2 regions of the Streptomyces solicamelliae genome follow, and region 2 is predicted to be linked to the other one. Evidence: predicted binding sites of a transcription regulator. Region 2 holds the regulator's gene; the other holds the start of a gene.
What was found. Region 2 encodes HspR, which represses chaperone genes until heat shock. Its sites were predicted from a motif close to TTGAGNNNNNNNNNCTCAA; they were not measured.
Positions count from the first base shown of each region.

Region 1: lon (endopeptidase La) is a predicted target of HspR. The motif match lies at 6,468-6,486, and genes of this name have one in related genera.

Region 1 is NZ_CP160404.1:4,829,234-4,839,683, reverse strand. It holds gene ABZO31_RS22705 (nitrate- and nitrite sensing domain-containing protein) at 1-166, opposite strand, end outside; gene ABZO31_RS22700 (hypothetical protein) at 532-1,314, shown strand; gene ABZO31_RS22695 (MarR family winged helix-turn-helix transcriptional regulator) at 1,336-1,821, opposite strand; gene ABZO31_RS22690 (lysozyme) at 2,030-2,878, shown strand; gene ABZO31_RS22685 (lytic polysaccharide monooxygenase auxiliary activity family 9 protein) at 3,113-3,985, shown strand; gene lon (endopeptidase La) at 4,043-6,445, opposite strand; gene ABZO31_RS22675 (RNA polymerase sigma factor) at 6,656-7,327, shown strand; gene ABZO31_RS22670 (zf-HC2 domain-containing protein) at 7,383-7,646, shown strand; gene ABZO31_RS22665 (hypothetical protein) at 7,643-8,140, shown strand; gene ABZO31_RS22660 (spermidine synthase) at 8,221-8,889, shown strand; gene ABZO31_RS22655 (response regulator transcription factor) at 9,001-9,738, shown strand; gene ABZO31_RS22650 (HAMP domain-containing sensor histidine kinase) at 9,735-10,450, shown strand, end outside.
Region 2 is NZ_CP160404.1:3,803,973-3,814,422, forward strand. It holds gene ABZO31_RS17705 (sugar transferase) at 1-469, opposite strand, end outside; gene dnaK (molecular chaperone DnaK) at 719-2,560, shown strand; gene grpE (nucleotide exchange factor GrpE) at 2,560-3,213, shown strand; gene dnaJ (molecular chaperone DnaJ) at 3,244-4,419, shown strand; gene ABZO31_RS17725 (heat shock protein transcriptional repressor HspR) at 4,424-4,876, shown strand; gene ABZO31_RS17730 (hypothetical protein) at 4,937-5,428, opposite strand; gene ABZO31_RS17735 (helix-turn-helix transcriptional regulator) at 5,425-6,411, opposite strand; gene ABZO31_RS17740 ((2Fe-2S)-binding protein) at 6,812-7,132, shown strand; gene ABZO31_RS17745 (pyridoxamine 5'-phosphate oxidase family protein) at 7,282-7,695, opposite strand; gene clpB (ATP-dependent chaperone ClpB) at 7,819-10,410, shown strand.

The sequences.
Region 1 (10,450 bases), 1.0 Mb from region 2:
AGACGAGGGCGACACCGCCGACGAGCCGGGTGCGCACGCGGGCGGACCGCTTGGCCGGCACGGCGTCCGGGGCCGGCGTCCCGCCCGGGTTCTGCGGATCACCGGGGGACTCCACGTGCGTGCCGTTCTTGCTCCCAGGCCGCTTCTTCTGCACCGGTGCTCGCATTCTTGACTCGTCCGCCCATGAAGCAGAGGTGACGACCGGTCACACTGCAGAAGGCCCCCACCCCTGGATACGGCTTCCGACCATTCCAGTGCTTTTGGGAAGGGGACGCGCATCGGCCGCTCCGCCACCCGAACGAGTGAACAACACTCCCAAGCGGCCGAACAACTCCCCGCGTTACGGATCGGAGTCTGTTTCGGAGCGCCGGTTGGATCTTCCGGGCGGGCTTTGGCAGGATGCGCGCCCGCAGATTCCCGGACGTTCCGCTTCCGTCCTTTCGGGGCCTCTCCGCCGCGTGGTTCAGGCCAATTTCGGCTTTCGGGAGGCGGTGTGAAGGACTGATGCAGACGGAGATGCAGACTGGCGGCATGCGCACCGATCTCCTCTCCGCCCCCGGCAGCCCCGAACGCCCCAATGAGGACTGGGCAGCCGCTGTTCGCCCCGCGGCGGGCGCGGGCGGGGCGGTGGTGGTCCTGGACGGGGTGACCCCGCCGGCCGGTGATGTCGGTTGTGTGCACACCGTGCCCTGGTTCACCGCCCGGCTCGGCGGCGCACTGACCGAACTGTCCGGTTCGCGGCGAGACATGACCCTGACCGAGATCCTGTCCTCCGCCATCGAGCGCACCGCAAACCACCACCGGGACACGTGTGACCTTTCTCACGTCCGTACGCCGCAGGCCACGGTGGCCCTCGCGCGGTGGGACGAGGAGACGGTGGAGCACCTGGTCCTGTCGGACGCGGTCCTGCTCCTGGAGTCCCCGGCGGGCGGGGTGACGGCGGTGCGCGACGACCGGCTGGACCGGATCCCCCGCGAGATCCTGCGTTCCCACGAGGCGACGGACCGGCTGCGCAACCGGGAGGGCGGCTTCTTCACCGCCGCGGCGGACCCGTCGGTCGCGGCGCGCGCGGTCACCGGGACGACGCCGAGGGCGCGGGTACGGGCGCTGGCGGCGCTCACCGACGGGGCGGCCCGCTGGGTGGAGCTGTTCGGGGCCGGCGACTGGGCGGACTGCTGCGCGCTGCTCGCGAAGGAGGGGCCGCGGGGGCTGGTCGACCGGGTGCGGGCGCGGGAGGCGGCCGACGCGGCGGCCGGGGGCGTACGGCGCTGGAAGCTCCACGACGACGCGACGGCGGTGTGGGCGGAGCTGTAGCCGCGGGCGGCCTCCGGCGGCTCAGTCGCTCTCGGCACGGGTGTTGAGCTGGTGCAGCAGCCGGGCCAGTTCGGCGACCTCGCCTCGGTCCCAGTCGGCGAGCTTGCGCACGTACCGCTCGCGCCGGGCGTCGCGGACGCTGCGGAAGCGGATCCTGCCCTCGTCGGTGATCCGGACGAGCCACGCGCGGCCGTCGGCCGGGTCGGGGTCGCGGGCGATGAGCCCGAGGTCGTCCAGGGCGCGCAGCTGGCGGCTCATGGTCGCCTTGCCGACGCCGATGTACGCGGCGAGTTCGGTGGCGCGCTGCGGGCCGGCCTCGTCGAGCCGGACGAGCAGTCCGTAGGCGGCGGGCTCCAGTTCGGGGTGGACCTCGCGGGCCATCTCGCCGGAGGAGGCGCGGGCGCGGCGCAGGAAGACGGACAATTCCCGTTCGAGAGCGAGGAATTCCCGGTCCACACCACTCCCGGCGGTGGGATCGACTTCACTCCCCGTACCGCTTCCGTGCACGTCAGCACCCCTCGCGCGCTTTCCGATCCCTGAAAGTTTCCTTCAGCGGCCGACATCGCCGCAGCTCCTCCAGTATTTCGCAGGCGTAGACCATCGGCAGCACCCGGGCCCCCTTCCACCGGGAGGTCTACGTGCGTAGCGTCATTTATGGCATGTCCACACCATGACATGACGCAGGTCCCCCCACCGAGCCTTTCGGAGGCACGCAATGTCCGTGCACAGATCCGGAAAGACCCGCACCCGATCCAGATCCCTCGCCGGCCGCCCCGCCCTGATCACCGCGTTATGCGCGGCGCTGGCCCTCCTCCTGTCCCTGCCCGGCGCGGCGAGCGCCGCCCAGGTGCCCGAGCGCGGCACCGCGTACATGGGCATGGGCGTCGTGAAACACGACGGCCGTGACGGCAAGCCCGGCGGCATCGTGACCCAGGCCGTTCAGACCGAAGGCGTGGACGTCTCCAGCCACCAGGGGAACGTCGCCTGGCAGACCCTGTGGAACAGCGGGGTCCGGTGGGCCTACGTCAAGGCCACCGAGGGCACGTACTACAAGAACACGTACTTCACCCAGCAGTACAACGGCTCCTACAACGTCGGCATGATCCGCGGCTCGTACCACTTCGCGACCCCCGACACGACGTCGGGCGCGGCGCAGGCGGACTACTTCGTGAACAACGGCGGCGGCTGGTCCAAGGACGGCAAGACGCTCCCGGGCGCGCTCGACATCGAGTGGAACCCGTACGGCGCGACCTGCTACGGCAAGACGCAGTCCGGGATGGTCAGCTGGATCCGCGACTTCGTGAACCGGTACAAGTACCGGACCGGACGCGACCCGGTGATCTACACCGCGACGAGCTGGTGGAAGCAGTGCACCGGCAACTACGGCGGCTTCGCCACCACCAACCCGCTGTGGATCGCGCGGTACGCGTCCACGGTCGGCGAACTCCCCGCCGGCTGGGCGTACTACACGATGTGGCAGTACACCTCGACCGGCCCGACGGTCGGCGACCACAACCACTTCAACGGCGACATCACGCGCGTACGGGCGCTGGCCAACGGCTGAGCCGACGGCCGGACCGGCCGTCGGGCGACGGCCGGTCCGACGGCGATCCCGCCGCGGCGGCACATGACTGACAACGACCCCCCGGGCGTGCGGCGGCACGCCCGGGGGGTTGCCCATTGGTATGGACCAATGCGAAGCTCTCCGGCGGCGTCCCGCAGGCAGCCACAACTCCTGCGTGCCGCCTGCTCGTTCCTGCTCGTTCCGTCCTCCCCCACGTACGAGAGAGAGCCCCGCATGCCGTCCCACACCACTCGCACCGCCTCCCTGGCCGGGGTCGCGGCCCTGTCCGCCGCCGTCCTCGTCCCGCTGCTCCCCGCCACGGCCGCCGCGCACGGCGCGGTGTTCAACCCGGTCGGCCGGGTCGCCGCCTGCTACGCGGAGGGCCCGGAGACCCCCAAGTCCCAGGTCTGCAAGGACCTGGTGGCCGACTCCGGTACCCAGCCGCTGTACGACTGGAACGAGGTCAACATCGCGAACGCGGACGGCCGCCACCAGCAGGTCATCCCCGACGGCAAGCTCTGTTCGGCCAACCGCGAGAAGTACCGCGCCCTGGACTGGGCCCGCACCGACTGGCCGGCGACGGCGGTCGCGACGGGCTCCTTCGACTTCAGGATCCGCGTGACGGCCCCGCACTCGGGCACGATGACGATGTACATCACCAAGCAGGGCTTCGACCCGACGCAGCCCCTGAAGTGGTCCGACCTGGACACCACTCCGGTCGCCACGTACGCCACCACCCGCACGGCGACGGACGGGTACTACGCCTTCACCGGCAACCTCCCCGCCCGCACCGGCCGCCACATCGTGTACCAGGTCTGGCAGCGCAACGACTCCCCCGAGGCGTTCTACAGCTGCTCGGACGTCACCTTCGGCGGCGCGACGGCCACCGCGGCCACCGCCCCCACCGAGGCGAAGATCGCCGCGGGCGCCGACCAGTCGACCGTCAGCCACGCCGGCCACGGCGGCGACGAGCAGCCTCCGGCGCTCTCCGCCGACACGACCACGGCCCCGGACTCCCCCCTGGTCCCGGCCCTCGCGGGCGCCGGCGCCCTGACCGCCTTCGCGGTCGGCAGCCTGTTCCTCGGCCGCCGGCGCCGGACGTCCTGACGCACGGCGTGGGGCGCCCTCCGTCCGGAGGGCGCCCCACGCCGTTCGCACGAGCCGTTACGCCGCCACGCCCACCGCGATCTCCGCCGGGGCGAGGGCCAGGTCCAGGACCTGGCGGACGTCGGTCACCGGGTGGACGTCCAGCTTCTCGAGGATCTCCGCCGGGACGTCGTCCAGGTCGGCCTCGTTCCGCTTGGGGATCACGACGGTCGTGATGCCCGCCCGGTGGGCGGCCAGCAGCTTCTGCTTCAGGCCGCCGATCGGCAGCACCCGGCCGGTCAGCGAGACCTCACCGGTCATCGCCACGTCCGTCCGGACCTGGCGGCCCGAGAGCAGCGAGGCAAGCGCCGTCGTCATCGTGATGCCGGCGCTCGGGCCGTCCTTCGGGACCGCGCCCGCCGGGAAGTGGATGTGCACGCCCCGGTCCTTCAGACCGGTGACGGGCAGCTCCAGCTCCGCGCCGTGCGAGCGGAGGAAGGAGAGCGCGATCTGCGCGGACTCCTTCATCACGTCGCCCAGCTGACCGGTGAGCGTCAGACCCGCCGCGCCCGTCTCCGGGTCGGCCAGCGACGCCTCGACGAACAGCACGTCGCCGCCCGCTCCGGTCACCGCGAGCCCGGTCGCCACGCCGGGCACCGCGGTACGGCGCTCCGCGGGGTCCTGGGCGGACTCGGGCACGTGGTGCGGCCGGCCGATCAGGGCCCGCAGGTCGTCCGCGCCGACCGTGAACGGCAGCTCGCGGTCGCCGAGTTCGTGCTGGGCCGTGACCTTGCGCAGCAGCCGGGCGATCGAGCGCTCCAGGGTGCGGACACCGGCCTCCCGGGTGTACTCGCCGGCCAGCTTCCGCAGCGCGGCCTCGTCGATGGTCACCTCGCCGGACTGCAGGCCGGCCCGCTCCAGCTGCCGGGGCAGCAGGTGGTCGCGGGCGATGACGACCTTCTCGTCCTCGGTGTAGCCGTCCAGGCGGACCAGCTCCATGCGGTCGAGCAGGGCCTCCGGGATGGCCTCCAGGACGTTCGCCGTCGCGAGGAACACGACGTCGCTCAGGTCGAGCTCGACCTCCAGGTAGTGGTCGCGGAAGGTGTGGTTCTGCGCCGGGTCCAGGACCTCGAGCAGCGCCGCGGCCGGGTCGCCGCGGAAGTCGGAGCCGACCTTGTCGATCTCGTCGAGCAGGACCACCGGGTTCATGGACCCGGCCTCCTTGATCGCCCGCACGATCCGGCCGGGCAGCGCGCCGACGTACGTACGCCGGTGGCCGCGGATCTCCGCCTCGTCCCGTACGCCGCCGAGGGCCACGCGGACGAACTTGCGTCCCATCGCGTGCGCGACGGACTCGCCCAGCGAGGTCTTGCCGACGCCGGGCGGGCCGACGAGGGCCAGCACCGCGCCGCCGCGACGGCCGCCGACCACGCCGAGCCCGCGCTCGGAGCGCCGCTTGCGCACGGCCAGGTACTCGGTGATCCGCTCCTTCACGTCCTCCAGGCCCGCGTGCTCGGCGTCCAGGACGGCCTGGGCGCCGGGGATGTCGTACCGGTCCTCGGTGCGTTCGTTCCAGGGGAGTTCGAGGACGGTGTCGAGCCAGGTGCGGATCCAGGAGCCCTCCGGGGACTGGTCGCTGGACCGCTCCAGCTTCTCGACCTCCTTGAGGGCGGCCTCGCGGACGCTCTCCGGCAGGTCGGCGGCCTCCACGCGGGTGCGGTAGTCGTCGGACTCGTCGCCCTCGGACTCGCCGTTCAGCTCGCGCAGCTCCTTGCGGACGGCGTCCAGCTGACGGCGGAGCAGGAACTCGCGCTGCTGCTTGTCGACGCCCTCCTGGACGTCCTTGGCGATGGTCTCCGCCACGTCCTGCTCGGCCAGGTGCTCGCGCAGCTGCGCGGTGGCCAGCTTCAGCCGGGCGACCGGGTCGGCGGTCTCCAGGAGCTCGACCTTCTGCTCCAGGGTGAGGAACGGGGAGTAGCCGGAGTTGTCGGCGAGCGCGGAGACGCCGTCGATCTGCTGGACGCGGTCCACGACCTGCCAGGCGCCGCGCTTCTTCAGCCAGCTGGTGGCGAGGGCCTTGTACTCCTTGACCAGCTCGGCGACGGCACCGGGCAGCGGCTCGGGGACCGTCTCCTCGACCACGGAGCCCTCGACCCAGAGGGCACCCCCGGGGCCGGTGGTGCCGGCGCCGATGCGGACGCGGCCGCGGCCGCGGATCAGCGCGCCGGGGTCGCCGTCGGACAGCCGCCCCACCTGCTCGACCGTGCCGAGGACGCCGGTGGCGGCGTACGCGCCGTCGATCCGGGGCACGAGCAGCACCTGCGGCTTGCGGCCCGCCGTACGGGCGGCGACCTGGGCGGCCTCCACCGCGGCGCGCACGTCCGGGTCGGACAGGTCGAGAGGCACCACCATTCCGGGCAGCACGACCTCGTCGTCAAGGGGCAGCACAGGCAGAGTGAGCGGTGAAGACGTCGAAGCCATGATCTTCCCTCCGGCATTCAAGTTGAGTTATGCCGACTCAATGCATGTGAGCGGAGGAATGTTCCCCGGTTGCTGTTCGCTGTGAGCGATGCCACCCGGGGGCGTGCGACCGGCGCGCGATTGTGGCGAATGCGCCCTGGGTGCGACGGCCGGTCCCGGCCCGGCTCCCTGGAACGCAACCTTCCGGCGGACCCCGTGCGTTCCCTTCCCGTGACGACCGGTTATCCCGGGTACGCGCGGTGCGCGGGTCCGCCACCCGACGAGACGGCGGGGTCCCGCTGCGACACCCATCTGGTGCATGCCGTCGCCGGCGGCGACAAGGACGCGCTGTCGCGGCTCTTCGCCCGGCACGCCGGGCCTCTCTTCGCGTACCTGCTGAACCGGGGCTTCCCCGCGCAGGCCGTGGACGACGCCGTGCAGGAGACCTTCCTGACCGTGTGGAAGAGCGCCTCGGGCTTCCACGCCGGCAGCGTGCCGGCCTGGCTGCGCTCGATCGCCCGCAGCCGCGCGATCGACCTCGAACGGGCGGCGGGCCGCCAGCGGACCCTCGCCGACCGGGCCCGCGAGCACACGCCCGCCTCCGCCGGGATCGCGCCGTCCGCGGAGGAGTGCCTGCTCGGCTCCGCCCCGCGGTACGCGGCGATCGCGGTCGCGCTGGCGGGGCTGCCCGCGGCGCAGCGCGAGGTGATCGAGCTGCGGTACCTGCGGCAGTGCAGCGTCCGCGAGACCGCGGAGCGGCTCCGGGTGCCCGAGGGCACGGTGAAGGCGCGTGCCGCCCGGGGCTGCGCGCGGCTGCGCGAATGGATCGTGGCGCAGCGCGCGTCGGACGACGCGGGAGGTGACGACGATGCCCGCGACCGGGTCCCCCACGCCCGTCCCTAGGCCCGTCCCGAAAGCCGCGTCCGCTCCCCCCGCACCCGAAAGAAGCGAAGCCGCCGTGCCCGACACCTCCCCCCTGCTCCGCGCCGATCCGCGGCACATGCCCGGCCACTGGATCGCCGCGTACGCCCGCGGGGAGCTCTCCCCCGAGCTGCTGGCGCACGCGGAGGCGCACCTCGGCGTCTGCCGGGCCTGCGCCGACGCCGTCGACCTGGCCGTCCGCGGCGGCCCGCACGGTCCGCGGCTCGCGGCGCTGCACGACACCCTGTTCGAACGGATCGGCTGCGCGCGGGAGGAGGGACCGGGCATGCTCGGCGCATGAGACGAGGACGCAAGCACCTGGGCGTGGGCATCGCGACCGTCGCGGCGACGGCCGCCCTGACGGCATGCGGGCAGCAGCCGCCCCTGCCGCCGGACGGGGCCGGCCCCGCCACGACGTCCGCCGCGCCCCGGGCCGAACCGCGCGCCGACGAGGTCCTGGTCGAGGTCAACGTGAGCGGCGGGCTCGCCGGCGTCGCGAACCAGCTCCTGGTGTACGGCGACGGCCGCTACACCCTGCGCCGGGGCCTGAAGGCGCCGCGCACCAGCGAGGGCCGCATGAAGGCCGCCGAACTCACCGAGCTGCGCACCGCGCTGGAGTCGCCGCAGTACGCGGCGGTGCCCGTACGGGTGGACCCCGGCACGGTGGCCGACGGGTTCCAGTACGTCGTCTCGTACGACCACCGGGTCGTCGTCGCCGGTGACGGCGACCGGCCGCAGGCCCTGGACCGGGTGTTCGCCGCGCTGCCCGACGGCGGTCCGCCGACGGGTAGGTGAAAATTCCGGTTCGGCCCCGCCGCCCGGTCCGGCAGGATGGCCGGACAGGCCCGTACCCGAGACACCGTCAGGGAGGGATCATGTCCGGCCCCGTCACTCTCGACCGGCGCGAGGGACCGTACGGAGAAGTCGTACTGCGGCGGCGCGAGGAGCACTTCGAGATCATCGCCAACGGCACGTTCCTGATGGACACGTCCGACGGCCGCTCGGAGCGGCTCCTGGTCGACGCGGCGCGCGACGCGCTCCCCGCCGACCGCCCCGCCCCCGCCGTGCTCATCGGCGGCCTCGGCGTCGGCTTCTCCCTCGCGCACGCCGCCGCCGACCCCCGCTGGGGCCGGATCACGGTCGTCGAGCGCGAGGCGGCGATCATCGACTGGCACCGCACCGGCCCGCTCGCCCCGCTCAGCGCCGCCTCGCTGGCCGACCCGCGCAGTACCGTGCTGCACGCCGATCTGGTCGCCCACCTGCACACAAGCGCCGAGTGGTACGACGCGCTCTGCCTCGACATCGACAACGGACCGGACTGGACCGTCACCGAGGACAACCGAAGTCTTTACTCTCCGGCCGGTCTTGCCGCCTGCAAGGATCGGCTGAACCCCGGCGGCGTGCTCGCGGTGTGGTCCGCGCAGCCGTCCGCCACTTTTGAAGACTCGTTGCGGAATGCCGGATTCAGCGGGGTAAGAACCGAAGAGATCCGCGTTGCCCGAGGCGTTCCCGATGTGGTGCACCTCGGCGTACGACCTGCGTAGCCGGGACGTGCCGACTGCCTTTACGCTGCTGACCGACACGTAAGGATCACTGCCGCAAACGAACCGGCGGCACGAACCACAGCACACGCGGCAACGCGACAGGGGCGGGCGATGGAGCAGACACACACCACTCACAACGGTGCGGCGGCCACCCCCGGTGCGCAGCGTCGGGTACTCGTCGTCGAGGACGACGCCACGATCCTGGACGCGGTCTCGGCGCGACTGCGCGCCGAGGGCTTCCTGGTGCAGACCGCGGGAGACGGGCCGGCCGCGGTGGACGCGGCCGAGGCCTGGCAGCCGGACCTGATGGTCCTGGACGTGATGCTGCCGGGCTTCGACGGCCTGGAGGTCTGCCGCCGCGTGCAGTCCCAGCGTCCGGTCCCGGTCCTGATGCTCACGGCACGGGACGACGAGACCGACATGCTGGTCGGCCTCGGGGTCGGCGCGGACGACTACATGACGAAGCCCTTCTCCATGCGGGAGCTGGCCGCCCGGGTGCACGTGCTGCTGCGCCGCGTGGAGCGGGCCGCGCTCGCGGCGGTGACCCCGCGCAGCGGGATCCTGCGGCTCGGCGAGCTGGAGATCGACCACGCGCAGCGCCGGGTCCGGGTGAAGGCGGAGGACGTCCACCTGACGCCGACCGAGTTCGACCTGCTGGTCTGCCTGGCGAACACGCCCCGCGCGGTGCTCTCCCGCGAGCAGCTGCTCGCCGAGGTGTGGGACTGGGCGGACGCCTCGGGCACCCGGACGGTCGACAGCCACATCAAGGCGCTGCGCCGGAAGATCGGCGCGGAGCGCATCCGTACCGTGCACGGCGTCGGCTACGCCCTGGAGACCCCGGCGTCATGACCCAGCCGGGTCGTCCCGGCGCCCGCCGCGGCCGCCGGATCGTGATCTCGATCAAGACGAAGCTGGGGGCCCTGGTCGTCGGGGCGGTCCTGCTGACCTCCGGTCTGGCCCTGGTGGCCATCCGGACGTCCACCGAGTTCCGGTACATCACGATCTTCGCGATGATCGCCACCCTGCTGATCACACAGTTCGTGGCGCACGGCCTGACCGCCCCGCTGGACGAGATGACGACGGTGGCGGGCGCGATCTCGCGCGGCGACCTCGGCAGACGGGTGCAGGGCGCGGACCGGCGCGACGAGCTGGGCGGCCTGGCCCGGACGATCAACCGCATGGCGGACGACCTGGAGGCCGAGGACCAGCACCGCAAGGAGCTGGTGGCCAATGTCTCGCACGAGCTGCGCACGCCCATCGCGGCGCTGCGGGCGGTCCTGGAGAACGTGGTCGACGGGGTCTCGGAGGCCGATCCGGAGACCATGCGCACCGCCCTGAAGCAGACCGAACGGCTCGGCCGGCTGGTGGAGACGCTGCTCGACCTGTCACGGCTCGACAACGGTGTCGTCACGCTCAGGGCACGCCGTTTCGAGGTCTGGCCCTACCTCTCGGGGGTGCTGCGGGAGGCCAATCTGGCGGCCTCGCAGCGCGGCCTCGACTCCACGTCCGGGCTGCACAACCGCACCGACGTCCATCTCCACCTGGATGTCTCGCCGCCGGA
Region 2 (10,450 bases):
TACGGCGCAGAATGGCCAGATCCATGCCCAGCCAGTGATGGTCCACATAGTGGAGATCCAGCAGCGGGCGTTCGTCCCAGGGCAGGTCCGATTCCCGGCTGACCTGCCAGAGTCCGGTCAGCCCCGGCCGTACCGCATGCCGCCGCGCTCCCTCACCCCGGCACTCCTCGTGGTCCGGTGCCAGCGGCGCGGGCCCGACGAGCGACATCTCGCCCCGTACGACATGGAGCAGCCGCGGCAGCCGGGCGATCAGCCGCCCCCCGCGCCGGAAGGTGAGCAGCTCGTACGGACGGCCGCCGAGGCCCGCGCGCACCTCGCGGCGCAGCACCGTGCCGGGAGGCTCCAGCGGGCCGAGCGCGCCGAGTGCGAGCGCGGCCGCGACGGCGAGCAGGACGGGTGAGGCGAGGGCCAGCAGGGCCAGGGCGACGGTGAGGTCCAGTGCGCGCTTGGCGGCCGTGCCCTTCGCCATGCTTACCTCCGCTTCATGCCGGTCCGTGGGATCCTTCTCGGTATATGTCCGGCTTTGGGGCGTCGAATGCCCCGACTCTCTCACGGGCGGATGCCGTTCCCGGGCCGCCGCGCCGGACCCCACCGGCTTCCTGAGCCGCCACCCCGTCGAAGAGTTGAGTCCCCTCCACTCAGGTCTGTTGACTCCGCGGGACGGGTGGTGCATCCTTGAGCCAGTTCCACTCAAGTCAGGTCAGCTGGAGGAATTGAAATGGCACGTGCGGTCGGCATCGACCTGGGCACGACTAACTCCGTCGTCAGCGTTCTCGAAGGCGGCGAGCCCACCGTCATCACCAACGCCGAGGGCGCCAGGACCACGCCGTCCGTCGTCGCCTTCGCGAAGAACGGCGAGGTGCTCGTCGGCGAGGTCGCCAAGCGCCAGGCGGTCACCAACGTGGACCGCACCATCCGGTCGGTGAAGCGCCACATGGGCACCGACTGGAAGATCGACATCGACGGCAAGAGCTTCAACCCGCAGCAGATGAGCGCCTTCATCCTGCAGAAGCTGAAGCGCGACGCCGAGGCGTACCTGGGCGAGAAGGTCGTCGACGCGGTCATCACCGTCCCGGCGTACTTCAACGACTCCGAGCGTCAGGCCACCAAGGAGGCCGGTGAGATCGCGGGCCTCAACGTCCTGCGCATCGTCAACGAGCCGACCGCGGCCGCCCTGGCCTACGGCCTCGACAAGGACGACCAGACGATCCTCGTCTTCGACCTCGGTGGCGGCACCTTCGACGTGTCCCTGCTGGAGATCGGCGACGGCGTCGTCGAGGTGAAGGCCACCAACGGTGACAACCACCTCGGTGGTGACGACTGGGACCAGCGCGTCGTCGACTACCTGGTGAAGCAGTTCGCCAACGGGCACGGCGTGGACCTGTCCAAGGACAAGATGGCTCTCCAGCGCCTGCGCGAGGCCGCGGAGAAGGCGAAGATCGAGCTCTCGTCCTCGACCGAGACCACGATCAACCTGCCGTACATCACGGCCTCCGCCGAGGGCCCGCTGCACCTGGACGAGAAGCTCACCCGGGCCCAGTTCCAGCAGCTCACCGCGGACCTCCTGGAGCGCTGCAAGACGCCGTTCCACAACGTCATCAAGGACGCGGGCATCCAGCTCTCCGAGATCGACCACGTCGTTCTCGTCGGTGGCTCGACCCGTATGCCGGCCGTCGCCGACCTGGTCAAGGAACTGACCGGCGGCAACGAGGCCAACAAGGGCGTGAACCCGGACGAGGTCGTCGCCATCGGCGCCGCCCTGCAGGCCGGTGTCCTCAAGGGCGAGGTCAAGGACGTCCTGCTCCTCGACGTCACCCCGCTGTCCCTCGGTATCGAGACCAAGGGCGGCATCATGACCAAGCTCATCGAGCGCAACACCACGATCCCGACCAAGCGGTCCGAGATCTTCACGACGGCCGAGGACAACCAGCCGTCCGTGCAGATCCAGGTCTACCAGGGCGAGCGCGAGATCGCGGCGTACAACAAGAAGCTCGGCATGTTCGAGCTGACCGGCCTCCCGCCGGCCCCGCGCGGCGTCCCGCAGATCGAGGTCGCCTTCGACATCGACGCCAACGGCATCATGCACGTGACCGCCAAGGACCTGGGCACGGGCAAGGAGCAGAAGATGACCGTCACCGGCGGCTCCTCGCTGCCGAAGGACGAGGTCAACCGGATGCGCGAGGAGGCCGAGAAGTACGCGGAGGAGGACCACGCCCGCCGCGAGGCCGCCGAGTCCCGCAACCAGGGCGAGCAGCTCGTCTACCAGACCGAGAAGTTCCTCAAGGACAACGAGGACAAGGTCCCGGGCGACGTCAAGACCGAGGTCGAGACGGCGGTGGCCGAGCTCAAGGAGAAGCTCAAGGGCGAGAACACCGCGGAGATCCGGACCGCCACCGAGAAGGTCGCGGCCGTCTCCCAGAAGCTCGGCCAGGCCCTGTACGCCGACGCGCAGGCCGGTGCCGCCGGTGCCGCGGGCGGTGCCGAGGCCCCCAAGGCCGACGACGACGTCGTGGACGCCGAGATCGTCGACGACGAGAAGCCGAAGGGCGGCGCTGCCTGATGACGGAGGAGACCCCGGGCTTCGAGGAGAAGCCCGACGTCCCCTCCGGCGCCACCCCTGACGACGCCGCCGAGACCGCCGAGACCCCCTCCGCGGAGGAGGGCTCGGCGGCCCCGGCCGGGGACGCACGCAAGACGGCCGGCCTGACGGCCGAACTGGACCAGGTCCGCAGCGCGCTCACCGAGCGCACCCAGGACCTCCAGCGGCTCCAGGCCGAGTACCAGAACTACCGCCGCCGGGTGGAGCGCGACCGGATCACCGTCAAGGAGATCGCCGTCGCGGGCCTCCTGACGGAGCTCCTTCCGGTGCTCGACGACGTCGGCCGGGCCCGGGACCACGGCGAGCTCGTGGGCGGGTTCAAGTCGGTGGCCGAATCGCTGGAGACGGTCGTCGCCAAGATGGGCCTGCAGCAGTTCGGCAAGGAGGGCGAGCCCTTCGACCCGACGATCCACGAGGCCCTGATGCACTCGTATGCGCCGGACGTCACCGAGACGACCTGCGTGGCGATCCTGCAGCCGGGGTACCGCATCGGCGAGCGGACCATCCGGCCCGCGCGCGTCGCGGTGGCCGAGCCCCAGCCCGGGGCGACGCCGGCCGCGAAGGACGAGAAGAAGCAGGCCGACGAGGAGAGCGGTGGCCCTGAGAAGGGCTGACGCGAAGATCGTCCGAGAGGAGGGACGCCGGTGAGCACGAAGGACTTCGTGGAGAAGGACTACTACAAGGTTCTCGGCGTCCCCAAGGACGCCACCGACGCCGAGATCAAGAAGGCGTACCGGAAACTCGCCCGCGAGAACCACCCGGACGCCAACAAGGGCGACACCAAGGCCGAGGAGCGCTTCAAGGAGATCTCCGAGGCGAACGACGTCCTCGGCGACCCGAAGAAGCGCAAGGAGTACGACGACGCCCGCGCCCTGTTCGGCAACGGTGGCTTCCGGGCCGGGCCCGGGGGCGGCGGCTCCTTCAACTTCGACCTGGGCGACCTCTTCGGAGGCGGCGCCCAGGGCGGAGCCGGTGGCTTCGGCGGCGGCGCCGGCGGTCTCGGCGACGTCTTCGGCGGCCTGTTCAACCGCGGCGGCGCGGGCACCCGCACGCAGCCGCGGCGCGGCCAGGACATCGAGTCCGAGGTGACGCTCAGCTTCACCGAGGCGGTCGACGGGGCCACGGTCCCGCTGCGGATGTCCAGCCAGCAGCCCTGCAAGGCCTGTTCCGGCACCGGCGACAAGAACGGCACGCCGCGGGTGTGCCCGACCTGTGTCGGCACCGGCCAGGTCTCCCGCGGCTCGGGCGGCGGCTTCTCGCTGACCGACCCGTGCGCGGACTGCAAGGGCCGCGGCCTGATCGCGGAGAACCCCTGCGACGTCTGCCACGGCAGCGGGCGCGCCAAGTCGTCCCGGACCATGCAGGTCCGGATCCCGGCGGGCGTCTCCGACGGCCAGCGGATCCGGCTGCGCGGCAAGGGCGCACCGGGCGAGCGCGGCGGGCAGAACGGCGACCTGTACGTGGTGGTGCACGTCGACGCGCACCCCGTGTTCGGCCGCAAGGGCGACAACCTGACCGTGACCGTCCCCGTCGGCTTCGACGAGGCGGCGCTCGGCGGCGAGATCAAGGTCCCGACGCTGGGCGGCCCCGCGGTCACCCTCAAGCTGCCGGCGGGCACGCCCAACGGCCGGACGATGCGGGCCCGCGGAAAGGGCGCGGTCCGCAAGGACGGCACCCGCGGGGACCTGCTGGTGACCGTGGAGGTCCAGGTCCCCACGGACCTGACCGACAAGGCGCGCGAGGCCCTGGAGACGTACCGCGAGGCGACTGCGGACGTGGACCCGCGGGCAGAGCTGTTCCAGGCCGCGAAGGGAGCATGAGGACATGGAGAGCCGTTCGGGACGCAGCCGCAACCCCTACGAACTGACCGACGAGACGCCGGTGTACGTCATCTCGGTGGCGGCCCAGCTCTCCGGCCTGCACCCGCAGACCCTGCGGCAGTACGACCGGCTCGGGCTGGTCTCGCCCGACCGCACCGCCGGGCGCGGCCGGCGCTACTCGGCCCGCGACATCGAACTGCTCCGTCAGGTGCAGGCGCTGTCGCAGGACGAGGGCATCAACCTGGCCGGCATCAAGCGCATCATCGAACTGGAGAACCAGGTCGCCGCGCTGCAGGCCCGGGTCGCCGAGCTGTCGGCGGCCGTCGAGGGCGCGGCGGCGACGCTGCGCCAGCGCGAGGCCCAGGTGCACGCCTCGTACCGACGCGACCTGGTGCCGTACCAGGACGTGCAGCAGGCCAGCGCGTTGGTGGTGTGGCGCCCCAAGCGCCCCGAGTAGCTCCTCCGTTCACGTGCGAGGCCCCCGGTCGTCCCGACCGGGGGCCTCGTCGTCATCCGCTCACGGGAGGAGCTCGGCGACCATCTGGAGGCTGATCTCCCACCAGGGCGCCGCGCCCGTGCCGAACGCGGCGGCGAGGGCGGTGCCGAGGGCCAGGGACAGGGCGTCGGGCGCGGTGTCCGGCTCCGTGTCCCACTCGGCGCCGACGAGCCCGTCCCCGGTCGAGTCGAGGCGTCCGAGGGCCTTCCCGCCGCGGCTGAACCGGCTCTCCACGTACGAGCAGGGCACCAGCCGGTACCGGACCCCGTCCACGGTCGCGTCCACGCGGAACGACCGCCGGAACACCCGCCCCTTGCCGGGCCGCAGGCGCGCCTCCCGCCCGTCCACGGTGAGCGTGAGCCGGGCGGGGTCGCGGGTGCCGACCGGGATCGCGTCGTCCGTGTCGCCGTCGCCCGGGATCCGCGCGACGACGACCTCGGGCAGCCCGTCACCGCCGACCCGGACGACGCCGGTGGTGAGATCGAGGTCTACGCGCGGTGACAGGGTGTTCACTGATCCTGCTCCAGGATGCCGGACTGGGCGATGAGATAACCGAGTTGAGCCCGGCTGCCGCTGCCGAGCGCGGAGGCCAGCTTGGCGATGTGCGCACGGCAGGTCCGTACGTTCATCCCGAGCCGGCGCGCGATGGCCTCGTCGACGTGACCCTCGATCAGAAGCCGGGCGATGGAGCGCTGAACGCCGCTGATCCCGTCGAGGACGGGCGTGTACGCGACGACCTCGTCCTCCCACGGCACGCCGTGGAGCCAGAACTGTTCGAACACCCCTACGAGGTACTGTACGAGACCCTCGTGGCGCAGTTCCAGGGCGACCTGCCGGTCGCTGCGGGCGGGCACGAAGGCGACTTTGCGATCGATGATGATCAGCCGGTCGATGATCTCTTCCAGCGTGCGCACCTCGAGCCCGTGCGGGGCGACGTGTTCGACGTACGCCAACGTCGACGAGTGGTGGCGCGCGGTGTGCTGATAGAGCGTCCGCATGGAGATGCCGCGTCCGAGAAGTGGCTCGACCCGGCGGAGCGCCTCTTGCAGGATGTGAGGACGGCGTCCGCTCCCGGGCTGGACGGTGAGCAGTTCCTCGGTGCACTCCGCGGTCGCCCGGTCCAGGGTGGCGTTGATCAGGCCGAGCCCTTCCAGCACGTTGATCGAGTCGGCCGTGGACGGATCCTTGGTGGTGATCGACATGAACGGCTCGAAGGTGTCCGCCAACGCGACGGTGAGCTGCCGGCGTTCCTGGATCTCGCGCTCGATGGGATGGATGAGCTGGTTGAGGGCGACGGACGGCGGTATGGGTCTGAGCACGTCGGCGTCGTCCGGATCGGCGCGCAGCAGTCCGAGATCGATCAGACAGGGAGCGACCGCGGTCTCCTTGTATGCGATGCGTCCCGATCGCAAAGCCTTCGCGTAGAGGTCTTTCCCGGCGACGCACAGTTCGTCCGCACCGTGCGCATGTCCCCCATCGTCCCCTTTTGGTTGCATATGCACCCCCCTCAGGGTCCTGAATTACAGGAACATGATGCCTGCCCTCGCTGGTGGAAGCGTTCGGAGTGAGCCATCGTCGTAGACGCGGGGGAGGAGGTAATGATCAAAAGAGGTGGAGAACGGCCATGACCAGGACGGTTCGTGCACGTGGCGCCATAGCTGTTGTTGCGGCGGCTGCTCTCGGCGTGTTCGGTGCTTCGGTCGGCAGCGAGCCCTCGTGGGACAGTGCGCCGGCCGGCTCGGTACTCGCTTCGCCTGGTGAGCCCTCGTGGGACAGCGCGCCGGCGGTTTCGGTGACTGTCTCGCTCGGTGAGCCCTCGTGGGACAGCGCGCCGGCTGCGGCGCTCGGCACCAACGGTGAGCCCTCGTGGGACTTCGCCTCGGTCGGTGTGGAGGCATGAGCTTCCCGCCCGACGACAGGGTCTTCCGGCGTGAGATGGCCTCGGCCTACCGGTCCGGGTGGCATTTCATCGACCTCGTCACGGCCATCCCCCACCGTGGCGACTCGTTGATGGTCACCCTCTTCGGAGAGCCGATCGTCGTCGCCCGCGAGCAGGACGAGGACGTCCGGGCCTACCGCTGTCTCCGGCGGCCCCGCGGCGCCCCCCAGCCCGTCCGCTGTGCCATCCGGTACGGCATGATTTTCGTCAACCTCGACCAGCGCGATCACCAGCTGGTCGAGCCCGAGCCCATCACCGCCACCCCCCGCAGTGCCTGAGCGGTTCCCCCGTCGTTCCAGATCGCTCAGGTGCTTCCCCCACACAGCGGCGTCATCGTGGACCTGAAACACGATGACGCCGCTGTGCTGTCCGCGTCCGGACGGCTGAGGCCGTCGCCGTCCGGGTGCGGGGCCTCCGCACGCGGCCCCTACGCGCGGCCCATCGCGCGGGTCAGCGCGATCTCGATGACCACCCGGTCCGGGTTCGGCGCCGGCGTCCGCCCGTACCGCGCCGCGTAGCGCGCCACCGCGTCCGCGACGACGTCCGCCTCCGTGCGGACCCGCGCCACGCCCTCCAGCGTCGCCCAGCGGCCCTTGTCCACCTGGCAGACCGCCACCCGCGCGCCCTCCGGGCCCGCCGCCAGCACGTTGGCGACCTTGTGGCTGCGCTTGTTCGTGATCACCCGCGCGATGCCCCGCTCGCCGCCCTCCGGGTCGTACGTGACGCCCACCGCCACCACGTGCGGCGTGCCGTCCGGCCGCGGGGTCGTCAGGGTGCACATGTGGTACTCGCGCCAGAAGCCGAGATACGAGTCGTCCGGGTTCCTCGGGTCAATCGCCATGCCCGGAAGCTACCCGCCGCACGGCCGCCTCCGACACCTTGAGCGGAATCGACTCAACTTTGTGTATGTTAGACGAGTCAGAGAACCAGAGAACCCGTCACAGTCGAGGAGGAGCGGACTTACGTGGACGCCGAACTGACCAACAGGAGCCGGGACGCGCTGAACGCGGCGAGCAGCCGCGCCGTGTCCGAGGGGCACCCCGATCTGACCCCCGCGCATCTGCTCCTCGCACTGCTCGCCGGTCAGGACAACGAGAACATCACCGACCTGCTCGCCGCCGTCGAGGCCGACCAGGCCGCCGTGCGCTCCGGCGCGGAGCGGCTGCTCGCCGCCCTGCCCAGCGTCACCGGCTCCACGGTCGCCCCGCCGCAGCCGAACCGCGAGCTGCTCGCCGTGATCGCCGACGCCGCCGAGCGGGCGAAGAAGCTCGGCGACGAGTACGTGTCCACGGAGCACCTGCTCATCGGCGTCGCCGCCAAGGGCGGCGGCGCCGGCCAGGTTCTCGACCAGCAGGGCGCCGGTGCGCGCCGCCTGCAGGACGCCTTCGAGAAGGCCCGCGGCACGCGCCGGGTGACCACCGCCGACCCGGAGGGCTCGTACAAGGCGCTGGAGAAGTTCGGCACCGACTTCACCGCCGCCGCCCGCGAGGGCCGGCTCGACCCGGTCATCGGCCGCGACCACGAGATCCGCCGCGTCGTGCAGGTGCTGTCCCGGCGCACCAAGAACAACCCGGTCCTCATCGGCGAGCCCGGCGTCGGCAAGACCGCCGTCGTCGAGGGCCTGGCCCAGCGGATCGTGAAGGGCGACGTCCCCGAGTCCCTCAAGGGCAAGCGGCTGGTCTCCCTCGACCTCGGCGCGATGGTCGCGGGCGCGAAGTACCGCGGCGAGTTCGAGGAGCGGCTGAAGACCGTCCTGGCCGAGATCAAGGCCAGCGACGGCCAGATCATCACCTTCATCGACGAGCTGCACACCGTCGTCGGCACGGGCGCCGGCGGTGACTCGGCCATGGACGCCGGCAACATGCTCAAGCCGATGCTGGCCCGCGGCGAGCTGCGCATGGTCGGCGCGACCACGCTCGACGAGTACCGCGAGCGGATCGAGAAGGACCCGGCCCTGGAGCGGCGCTTCCAGCAGGTCCTGGTCGCCGAGCCGACCGTCGAGGACACCATCGCGATCCTGCGCGGCCTCAAGGGCCGGTACGAGGCCCATCACAAGGTCCAGATCAACGACTCCGCGCTGGTCGCCGCCGCGACGCTCTCCGACCGGTACATCACCTCCCGCTTCCTGCCCGACAAGGCCATCGACCTCGTCGACGAGGCCGCCTCTCGGCTCCGCATGGAGATCGACTCGTCCCCGGTCGAGATCGACGAGCTGCAGCGCTCCGTCGACCGGCTCCGCATGGAGGAGCTGGCCCTGAAGAACGAGACGGACGACGCGAGCAAGCAGCGTCTGGAGAAGCTGCGCCGCGACCTCGCCGACCGCGAGGAGGAGCTGCGCGGCCTGACCGCCCGCTGGGAGAAGGAGAAGCAGTCCCTCAACCGGGTCGGCGAGCTGAAGGAGCAGCTCGACGAGGCTCGCGGCCGCGCCGAGCGGGCGCAGCGCGACGGCGACTTCGACACCGCGTCCAAGCTGCTGTACGGCGAGATCCCGGCCCTGGAGCGGGAGCTGGCGGAGGCCAGCGAGGCGGAGGCCCAGCAGGAGGCGTCCAAGGACACCATGGTCAAGGAGGAGGTCGGCCCGGACGACATCGCGGACGTCGTCGGCGCCTGGACCGGCATCCCCGCGGGCCGCCTCCTGGAGGGCGAGACGCAGAAGCTGCTGCGCATGGAGGACGAGCTCGGCCGGCGGCTGATCGGCCAGACCGAGGCGGTACGCGCCGTCTCCGACGCCGTGCGCCGCACCCGCGCCGGGATCGCCGACCCGGACCGTCCCACCGGCTCGTTCCTCTTCCTCGGTCCGACCGGCGTCGGCAAGACCGAGCTGGCGAAGGCGCTCGCGGACTTCCTCTTCGACGACGAGCGGGCCATGGTCCGCATCGACATGTCGGAGTACTCCGAGAAGCACTCCGTCGCCCGGCTCGTCGGCGCGCCCCCCGGCTACGTCGGCTACGAGGAGGGCGGCCAGCTGACGGAGGCGGTGCGCCGCCGCCCGTACAGCGTGGTGCTGCTCGACGAGGTGGAGAAGGCGCACCCGGAGGTCTTCGACATCCTGCTCCAGGTCCTCGACGACGGCCGGCTCACCGACGGCCAGGGCCGCACGGTCGACTTCCGCAACACGATCCTGATCCTCACCTCGAACCTGGGCAGCCAGTTCCTGGTGGACCCGACGACGTCGGACGAGGAGAAGAAGCGGCAGGTCCTGGAGGTCGTGCGGGCGAGCTTCAAGCCCGAGTTCCTGAACCGTCTGGACGACCTGGTGGTCTTCTCCGCGCTGGACAAGGCCGAGCTGGGCCGGATCGCGCAGCTCCAGATCGACCGCCTGGCGCGCCGGCTCGCCGAGCGCCGCCTCACCCTGGAGGTCACCCCGGCGGCCCTGGAGTGGCTGGCCGACGAGGGCAACGACCCCGCGTACGGCGCCCGCCCGCTCCGCCGCCTGATCCAGACGGCGATCGGCGACCGCCTCGCCAGGGAGATCCTGGCCGGCGAGGTCCGCGACGGCGACACGGTCCGCGTGGACCGCTTCGAGGACGGGCTGATCGTGGGCGCGGCGCAGTAGGAGGCGCGCAGGAGGAGCGGCGCGGCAGGGCGCCCGACCG